DNA from 2 places in the Exiguobacterium sp. s78 genome. Region 2 is predicted to be linked to the other one. Evidence: a T-box and tRNA genes for the amino acid it is inferred to sense, from the RefSeq annotation. Region 2 holds a T-box; the other holds one or more tRNA genes.

Region 1 (5,230 bases), 570 kb from region 2:
CCGTCAAAGCACCTTGCTCGATTTTCTGTCGGAGCCATTTCTTTTCATCGAGATCGTCGACATGCTGGAACTCAACTGCGGCTGCTCCCGTGTACTGCGCTTTTAAATGTTCGATGCCTTCAAACGCGTCCTGTACACCAGTTGGTGGTTCAGGACAGACGAGTGAGACTGGCATTTTTCGAAGATCTGCCTCTGTCAATCCGTACTGACTCAATTCGAATAATCCTGTTTCTCGCGGATGGTCCTTCAGCGGATAGATATCCGCCGCAAGATGTCCTTTTGCACGAATTTGTTCCGCTAAACGATTCGCCGCAAGATATTTTTCGAAATCTCCTGTCTCGACTTGCATCGGTACGACTGGTTCCGTCACGGGTGCACCATGCTCTTCGAAATAAGCACGTGTCTCCTCATCAACGGATGTCTTGTCTTCTAAAAAACGCTCGTACAATTCAATGATGTAGCCAAGGTTTGGTCCATAGAATGCTTGTTGATCTTGCTCGTGGCCTGCCATGTACGGTTCCCCCCGTTTCTATATTTCTCCCCACACATCCAGTGGATACTCGATGTGTTTCCAGCCCTCTACCTGTTAGCGCTTTCAAAAGGAATTGCATGAATAAAACGCTGAACGTCATGAGAAGGAATGATCGTGTCATTCTTCCATGAAAGTGCCTTCGTTACTATATTACTACTCTTTTCCTGTGTGTGCATTTCGAATTCCCAAATTCTCACGCTTAAATGTATAAGTTTTTCTTATGAGCGCTTAGACAGTTATTTATGATTCGTCAAAAAACCGGCGTATCCGCATTTAGATACGCCGGTTCCATCATAAGACTTTACTAAGGAACGATTGCGTCCGTTCGTGTTGTGGAGAATCAAACAATGCTTGTGGCACGTTCTCTTCGACGATATAGCCACCATCCATGAATAAGACGCGATCTCCGACCTCTCGAGCAAATCCCATCTCATGGGTCACGACGACCATCGTCATGCCTTCAAGGGCAAGCTGTTTCATGACGGCAAGCACGTCACCGACCATTTCCGGGTCAAGCGCTGACGTTGGCTCATCAAATAACATGATTTTCGGATTCATTGCAAGCGCGCGGGCAATCGCGACCCGCTGTTTTTGCCCCCCAGATAATTCACCTGGATAATTATCCGCTTTTTCACGTAATCCGACTTTATCGAGTAATTCAAGTGCCCGCTGTTTCGCCTGTTCTTTATCCGATTTACGCACTTTGATTGGTGCAAGCGTGACGTTTTCTAGCACGGTCTTATGCGGGAAGAGATTAAAATGTTGAAAGACCATCCCGACTTCTTCCCGGACCTTGTTGATATCGACCTTTGGACTCGTAATATCGAAATCATCGACGATGACCGTGCCACCTGTAATCTCTTCCAATCGATTCAAACAGCGTAAAAACGTACTTTTCCCAGATCCCGACGGACCGATGACACAAACGACTTCTTTTTCGGCAATCGAGACGTTGATGTCTTTTAAGACTTCATTCGAACCGAATGATTTCTTTAGATTCTTTACTTCTATGATACTCATCGTAATGTAAACCTCCGTTCCAAGAACTTCGCCACTAAGGACAAGAGATAAATGATGACGAAGTACATCAATCCGACGACGGACCAGACGATGAATGGTTCAAACGTCGTTGACTGCTGCACTTGACCTTGTTGTGTCAAGTCAGCGATTCCGATAATCGACAACAACGATGTATCTTTTAAGCTGATGATCGATTGGTTCGTAATCGTTGGTAACATCCGTCGGAATGCTTGCGGTAAGATGATCTGTACCATCGTTTGACGCCCTGTCATCCCGAGTGAACGCGCAGCTTCTGTTTGTCCTTTATCAATCGACTGGATACCAGCTCGAATGATTTCCGCAAAATAAGCACCGGCATTGATTGCGACCGTCAGTATCCCTGCATACATCCGGTCCATCGATAACCATTCGAGCGAATTGAGTCCAAAATAGATGAAGAATAACTGAACGATGAACGGCGTTCCGCGAATGACATCGATGTAGACGATCGCGATCCCGTTTAAGATTTTTGATGGTGATAACCGCATCAATGCGACGACTAAGCCAATCAGAAAGCCGACGATGACCGCGATGATGAAAATATACAATGTGACTTGAAGCCCTTCCAAGAAAAATGGAAATGCGGTTTTGACCACTTCCATTGGCTATCCCACTCCCTTATCGCCTTGCGACTTATTTCAGATACGTGTCAACGATTTTATCGTATTCACCGTTTTCTTTCAGATTCGCAAGTCCTTTGTTGATTTTCTTCATCAGATCCTCGTTCTCACCTTTTAAGACAGCGATTCCGTAGTTGTCCCCGTTGAGACGGTCTCCGACAAGTTTTAATCCAAGGTTTTGTTGTTTGTTTGCATATGAGATGACAGGATAATCTTCAATCAAAGCAGCAGCGTTACCGTTCTTCACTTCTTGGAACATCGCTGGACTGTCATTGAACTGTGTGACCGTGAATCCCAGTTTGTCTGCGTTATCCGTTGCATATTTCGCACCCGTCGTTCCCTTTTTGACGGCTACTTTTTTCCCTTTTAAATCGTTGACGGATTTAATACCATTCTCATCTTCTTTGACGACTAGAATAAGACCAGCTTTGAAGTATGGATCCGAGAATGTGACGACTTTCTTCCGTTCTGGCGTAATACTCATACCAGCAATGGCAACGTCCAATTGATTTGCTTGAAGTGCCGGAATAATGCCGCTAAAGTCCATCGCTTCAAATTGAATCTTGAAGTTCTGATCCTTCGCGATTGCTTTCATGAGATCGATGTCGATTCCTTTGTACGTATCCCCGTCTTTATATTCGAATGGTGGATACGTGACGTCAATGCCGACCTTATAAGTCTTTCCTTCAGACGACTCTTCTTCTTTCGAACCGATGCTACATGCACCAAGTACGAGAACACAGCTCATCAAGAGCGCTAGCAAGATACTCCCTTTTTTCATGTTTGTTTCCCCTCTCCTATGTGTTAAAGATTGTCTACTTCACTTAGTACTTTCCCTGAAGAGTACCCTCTTTAAAACGTATTTTACCAGAAAAATTCTAAAAAGATAAATATTTCTGAATTTTTATTCGTTGTAATCGTTTTCTATTCAGCAACAAAAAAGAAGGCAACTCCTTGCTGGGATTGCCTCCTTCAATCATTTATGCCGCCGAGAGGACTTGAACCTCCACGGTGTTGCCACCACTAGATTCTGAGTCTAGCGCGTCTACCAGTTCCGCCACGACGACGTTGATTTATGATATTAATATAGCGGGTAACGAACTGAGTTGTCAATCATTTCGCAAGATGTTGCGAACGAACTTCTCCACGACATCATCATACAATGCCGGATCCTCAAAATAGGCCATCGCGTGAGCGGCATTTGGAATGACGACGAGCTCTTTTTCCGTTGGACAAGCTTCATACAGCTCATATACCATATCTGTCGGTACAAACGTATCCGCCCCACCATGGATGAACAAAATCGGTACCTGTGCTTTTTTGACTTGTTTCAACGCTGATGCTTCACGGAACGTATAACCTGCCTTTAGCTTCGTCAATACGCTCGTCATGCCTAAGAACGGAAAGTGTGGTAGTCGATACATCCGCTTCATCTGATACGCAAGGACAGCATTGACGGACGTATAGGCACAATCAGAAATGATTCCTTTGATTTGTGGTGGGAGTTGTTCGCCACTCGTCATCAATACGGTCGCCCCTCCCATCGACACCCCATGCAAGAACAGTTTCGCATCCTGTCCGATCCGTTCAATCAGATAGTTCGACCAACTGAGACAATCTTCCCGATCATGCCATCCGAATCCGATATAGTGACCGTCACTCATTCCGTGTCCACGATTATCGGGCATCATGACATGGAAACCGGCCTGATGGTACAGATAGCCGAATCCGGCTAAATCCGTTCCGACGCCTCCGTACCCGTGCACGAGAATGACGATCCGATCTGACGGAACAGGTGACGGAAGAAAATGCCCGCGTAACGTTAAACCGTCTTTCGCTTCAATCTCGATCCGCTCAAGCGGTTGCTCCTTGATCCACGTCTGACCAGGTTGCATCAATCGGACCATCTCGTCACTTAAATCTCGGTTATTCGATAAGAATGGCTTTGGATTCGTGGCGATTGCCATCTCATAAAAATAATAACTCGCTGCTACTAATCCGGATCCGATGACTCCGATTCCAATTTTTGTTCTGCGACGCATCTGCCCCACTCCTTCTTTCCGTTATAGCTCGATCTTCAGTTGAGCAGCATGGTCATCCTCTTCATCCTGCAAGACTTGTTGACGTAATCGTTGTTCTTGTTGCTGACGCCGGTAGGCAAATTCCTGGACAAGCTCTGTACCCGTGAATCCATCTTCTACGAGTTCGCTCAATAATTCCGTTTCTGTCTCGACGACCTCCCCCGGACGTCGCATGACGAGAACATCTCCGACTTGTGCAATCAGCAATTCATCTTCTAGACGAAGTGCATCGTAAAATGGTTCAGGTAACGTCATTCGACGTGTCTCCGGATTGATATGGACGCGTTTATAAACGCCTAATGCTTGAAACTTACGACGTGCCATTGCGTGCTCTCCTTTTTAGTTGAACGTCAGATCGATTCGTGAATCTTTCCCTTGAATACGAACCGTCCCCGTCGCTCCATTGATTAACGTCAACTGTGGTGGTTGATGACCGATGTCAAGATCATATAAGACTGGTAAGCCCGTCTCATCCGCGAGATATTGATATACGTCTAGCCATGTCAGGTCTTCTATAATCCTTGCAGACGTACGCCCGAATAAAAAGCCAGCCGCATGGTCGAACCACCCAGCATACGCCATTTGTCGCAGCGTCCGGTGTACCTCTGCCGAATTCGCTTCAGACACCTCAAAGTACCAGAGTATCGGTTCTCCGTTGATCTCTTCACGCTGGAAACGCTGCACATCTCCATACGGTGTCCCAATCAGATGGCGAATCGTCTCCAGACACCCACCAAGTAACCGTCCAGTCACTTCTGTTCGCTCATCAAGTGCTTTCCATTCCGTCGCTTCCGTTAGCTGAAATAACGAACCTGTTGGACGTTCTTCATCAGTCCACTCGGGTTGATAACGGTCGGAAGCCCATTGTGTGACGGTTCCTCCAGTTGGCGTCGCGAGCACCCGTCGCCAGGCACTTGTCGTCTCGTCCCATTCTTCAC
Region 2 (5,230 bases):
ATAGAGATAGAGCGCTTCTGAATCGAGTGTGTAGATCCGACCTTGCCGTTCAGCAAGACCAATCGGACGGAACTCGGACTCGAACGATTTCTTCGCATCACTTCGCATCCCACTCGCCGCTTCAATCTTCTCGCGTTTGATGACTGACAGATAAGGTGGTTTCTGTTTTTTCTTCAACGCACGTTTTTTCTTTTCCGAGGCGTCAGGATCAATCTTGATCTTATCCTCTTTCATCGCGAAATAGGTCACCTCGACTCGTCCCAGTGCTCGAATATGATTAATCGTATAGAATTCTTTTTTCTTCGTATCATATCCAAGACCGTGGAAACTATCCCGTATCGTCGTTCCTTGTACTTTTTCACGTTTTTCTTCGCTCCAGACACCGTCTTTTCGCGTAATCGTGACCAGAATCTGATTCGACGTCAGTAACGCGACGGTCTCCCCGTCAACCAGCGTCATACCGTCGAGACCAGCGAGCAACAACTTTCCTTCTTCTAACTGGAAAGATGCGTTGATGCGTTCCCCGGTTCCACTGATTTCAAAGAAACGATAATCGTCTGTGACGACGAGGTACGAACCAATGGAATCATCATATAACATTTGTTGGACATTTTTGATTAACGGCTCTTCCGGGTTCGGAATAGCTGAAGGCGTTTTCGGTGGCACCTGTTTAACGGCTGCCTGATGCTTCGATTGCGTCTCAATTTTCGCGAACGTTTCCTGAATACGTGACAACGTCTCCGGCTTCGAGAAGACGAGCAGTACGCAAAGGATCAACCCCGAAACGACAGCAAAAATCGTTGTATAGACTATATAAGATCGTTTCATTGATGGTACTCGCCTTTCTTTCTCGGTTTCTGATTCAGTGTAGCAGAAGGTCGTTGAAAAAAAAAGCGGACTTGCGACGGAAATGAAGAAACCCCCTCCATTCGCGTCAAGCGAATGAAAGGGGCTATGGCTTAGTTTGCCACGATATTGATTAATTTTTTCGGTACGACGATGACTTTACGAACTGTTTTGTCGCCGATCCATTCTTGTGTCTTTTCATCAGCAAAGGCAAGTGCTTCGATTTCTTCTTTTGTCGCATCGATGTTGATTTCGATTTTAGAGCGAACCTTTCCGTTCACTTGAATGACGAATTCCATCGTATCGCTGACGAGTTTCGATTCATCGAATGTTGGCCATGCCGCATACGTCAATGTCTCTTCAAATCCAAGTTGTTCCCAGAGTTCCTCACCAAGGTGCGGCGCGACTGGTGTTAACAATTGAATGAATCCACGAAGGAAGTGACGCGGAAGAACCGACTGTTTATTTGCTTCGTTGACGAAGACCATGAGTTGCGAAATTCCGGTGTTGAACTGGATGTTCGCGAAGTCTTCCGTAACCTTCTTGACCGTCTGGTGGTACGTCCGCTCGAAGTCAGCATCGACTTCTGTGACGTCTTGAATGTCTGCTGTCCGTTCGAACAAGCGCCAGACACGATCAAGGAAACGACGGGCTCCATCAAGACCGTTCTCAGACCAGGCAACTGATGCGTCGAGTGGTCCCATGAACATTTCGTACAAGCGTAACGTATCCGCACCATGCGATTTGACGATTTCATCCGGGTTGATGACATTACCGCGTGATTTTGACATCTTCTCGTTGTTTTCTCCAAGAATCATTCCTTGGTTGTATAACTTCTGGAATGGTTCTTTTGTTGGTACGACGCCTGCATCATACAAGACTTTATGCCAGAAGCGCGCATACAACAAGTGGAGAACAGCGTGCTCCGCCCCACCGATATAAATATCGACTGGAAGCCAGTATTTTAATTTTTCTGGATCCGCGATCGCCTCTTCATTGTGCGGATCGATGAAACGAAGATAATACCAGCAACTTCCGCCCCATTGTGGCATCGTATTCGTCTCGCGACGCCCTTTCATTCCTGTTTCAGGATCCGTGTAATCCAACCAGTCTTCCGCAAGCGCAAGTGGTGATTCGCCTGTACCAGACGGTTTGATTTCCGGGATGATTGGAAGTTCAAGCGGTAATTCCTCTTGACTGAGCGTCTTCATCGAACCATCTTCCATATGAACGACTGGAATCGGCTCGCCCCAATACCGTTGACGACTGAACAACCAGTCGCGGAGACGATACGTGATTTTCTTACGTCCGACTTGATTCGTTTCCAGTTCAGCAATCATCGTCTCGATTGCTTCTTGTTTTCCAAGACCATCAAGCATATGCGAGTTGACGTGTTCGCCCTCTCCTGTGTAGGCTGCTTCATCAACGTTTCCACCCGCGACGACTTCAACGATTGGCAAGTCGAATTGTTTCGCGAATTCATGATCGCGCTCATCGTGTCCTGGGACCGCCATGATTGCACCCGTCCCATAAGAAGCAAGGACATAATCAGCGATCCAGATTGGAAGACGATCGCCTGAGATTGGATTGACGGCGAAAGCACCCGTGAAGACACCTGTTTTTTCCTTCGCTAAATCCGTCCGCTCGAGGTCCGACTTCGTTTGGACTTGCGAAATGTACGCATCGACGGCTTCCTTGTGATCTGCTGTCGTGATGTCAGCTACGAATGGATGCTCTGGAGCAAGCACGAGGTACGTCGCACCGAAGATTGTGTCCGGACGTGTCGTAAAGACCGTGACTTGTTTTTTGTGTCCATCAATCGTGAAGTCAATCTCAGCACCTTCTGATTTTCCGATCCAGTTCCGTTGCATCTCTTTGACAGAATCCGGCCAATCGAGGTCATCGAGATCTTCAAGAAGACGATCCGCATATTCCGTGATTTTCAAGACCCATTGACGCATCGGGACACGCACGACCGGATGATTTCCGCGTTCAGATAATCCGTCGATGACTTCTTCATTCGCAAGAACGGTTCCGAGTGCTGGGCACCAGTTGACCGCGACTTCGTCCACGAACGCAAGTCCTTTTTCATACAACTTCGTAAAGATCCACTGTGTCCATTTGTAGTACTTCGGATCTGTCGTGTTGATTTCACGATCCCAGTCATAGGAGAATCCAAGTTCTTTCAACTGACGCTTGAACGTCTCGATGTTTTTCGCTGTGAATTCACGTGGGTCATTCCCTGTATCGAGGGCGTATTGTTCTGCTGGTAATCCGAACGCATCCCATCCCATCGGGTGCAAGACGTTGTATCCTTGCATCCGTTTCATCCGTGCGAGGATGTCGGTTGCTGTGTAGCCTTCCGGGTGACCGACGTGGAGACCGGCACCTGACGGATACGGGAACATATCAAGGGCATAAAACCCTTCTTTTTCTGGATCTTCTGTCGTGACGAAGGCGTTGTCTTGATCCCAACGCGCCTGCCATTTTGGTTCGATTTCGCGATGATTGTACGGCATGTCTTTTCCTCCTCTAATCTAAAAAAACCGGTCCTCCGCCCCTAGGAATAGGGACGAAAGACCGGTTTGGCTTCCGCGGTACCACCCACGTTGTCTGTCTATGACAGACCGCTTGATTCACGGATAACGGTGTGAAAGACCGGATTCGCTACTACGACTTCACGAATCGTGCTCCCTGACGAGTTCACGGTTGTTACCGACTGGTTCGCACCTTCCACCAGCTCTCTTGACGGCACCTTTCCCCTACTACTTCAGTTCCATGCAATTGACTATCTTTTCCTAGTGTAATCTGTTTCTTCCTCAAGCGTCAACGCTTCCGTAAAATTTCCTCGATTTCTGCATGCGATCGCGCGACATGATCCGCTTGTTCTAGACGTTGCATCGGCATCCGATCATCGAGAAGCGCAATCACTTCCATGCCTGCTGCTTTTGCGCCGATCATCCCGTTTGCAGCGTCTTCAATGACGAGACAATCTTCAGGCGCGTGCCCGATTCGTGATGCTGCAAGATGAAAAATCGCAGGATCAGGCTTTGAACGCACGACTTCTTCTCCACTGACGTAATGCGTGATTGGAAGCTCATAATGACGGATGACGCGTTCGATTTTTTGAAGCGAACTCGAGGAGGCAATCCCGATATCGTAACCAAGAGACGCCGCTTGCTCGATGACTTGTTTGACTCCCTCTTTTAAACCACATTCTTCCGGTTTTGCATGAATTTGAAACAACCGATGTTCTTCCTCAAGTAATGCACTCGCTGTTTCTGGAAGGTCGTGTTGCTCGACAAGTTCTTCCCACATCTCATCTCCTGTTTTTCCCATGAACGTCGCATACTGAACTGGATCGAGCGGAATCGATAACGTTTTGAACATTTGCTGATGGACCTCAAAGTAGCGGATTTCACTATCTAAGATGACCCCATCCATATCAAAAATAAGACCTCGTTTTTTCAAGACACATCCCCCTCAATTGATCTATCATGATTTCAGCATATCAAAAAAACGACTACACAATGTAGTCGTTTATCCTTCTTCATTTAGTTACTGTTTAACTTGTCGCCATTTGGACACTGGTTTGTCGGTAAGCCGGAAAATAATCCGAATCAGCATCTGACCTGTATCGTACACATAACTGATCGTATATGGCTGGTTGGAGGATCGATTTTCCTTGATGATACTCAAATAAACGATACCCGGTGTAACGGCATTTACTCTCAAAGAGACTATCCCGTTCTTGATATCCACCCCCGAGATGTTGTTCGACGAGACCGCGTGCTTTCGCCTGAAGAATCGCTTCGTACTCGAGTCGCTGATTCGGGAACATCTTCGCTTCGTCCCGCTTACAACCAATCAAATGACCGTGGGCATATTCTTTTCCAAGCAATACGAAGTATCCACCAACAGGTTCTCCGTCGATTTCCGCAATCAGTAACAATGGCTCACAGAGTGGATTTGCTTCAAATAATTGTTCAAAATAACTGTCCGTAAAATAGTAATGAGCCGAAGCATTCTTTCGGTCCATCGTTTCATGATACAACGCTACAAAGACAGGTAGGTCATCTCGTGTTCCTGTTCTAACGGTTAAAGGAGAGGCAAGCGATTTGCGAATCATACTTCTCGTCTTCTTATGAAATGTCTGCATGATGTCCTCTATTGAAGGGCGTAAATCGATACTCGTCGTATGACGGATGAAGGAGACTTTCGTCCAATCCCGCATGAAGCGTTCATTACCCGTCAATGGATTAAAGCGAATCATTTCCGAGACAATCGCTTCTCGATCTGCCCATCTTTCAAACAATAAGCGTGCATGCTGCATTTCAGTCGCAGTCAGTTGACCGATGATTTCCGGTCCACCATAGCCATACGG

What was found. The T-box of region 2 lies ahead of leuS (leucine--tRNA ligase). A T-box ahead of a tRNA ligase gene usually reads a tRNA of that ligase, here a tRNA-Leu.
Region 1: it has a tRNA-Leu gene. The T-box ahead of leuS (leucine--tRNA ligase) is inferred to sense a tRNA for this amino acid. The anticodon was not compared.

The regions. Positions count from the first base shown of each region.
Region 1 covers NZ_JACSNB010000001.1:1,091,718-1,096,947, reverse strand. The annotation lists gene KNQ18_RS05435 (2-oxoglutarate dehydrogenase E1 component) at 1-511, opposite strand, end outside; gene KNQ18_RS05430 (amino acid ABC transporter ATP-binding protein) at 824-1,552, opposite strand; gene KNQ18_RS05425 (amino acid ABC transporter permease) at 1,549-2,193, opposite strand; gene KNQ18_RS05420 (transporter substrate-binding domain-containing protein) at 2,225-2,992, opposite strand; tRNA gene KNQ18_RS05415 (tRNA-Leu) at 3,195-3,278, opposite strand; gene KNQ18_RS05410 (alpha/beta hydrolase) at 3,321-4,253, opposite strand; gene KNQ18_RS05405 (hypothetical protein) at 4,275-4,616, opposite strand; gene KNQ18_RS05400 (S66 family peptidase) at 4,632-5,230, opposite strand, start outside.
Region 2 covers NZ_JACSNB010000001.1:519,737-524,966, reverse strand. The annotation lists gene KNQ18_RS02595 (hypothetical protein) at 1-828, opposite strand, end outside; gene leuS (leucine--tRNA ligase) at 960-3,365, opposite strand; T-box leader at 3,412-3,634, opposite strand; gene KNQ18_RS02585 (HAD family hydrolase) at 3,673-4,317, opposite strand; gene KNQ18_RS02580 (peptidoglycan bridge formation glycyltransferase FemA/FemB family protein) at 4,412-5,230, opposite strand, start outside.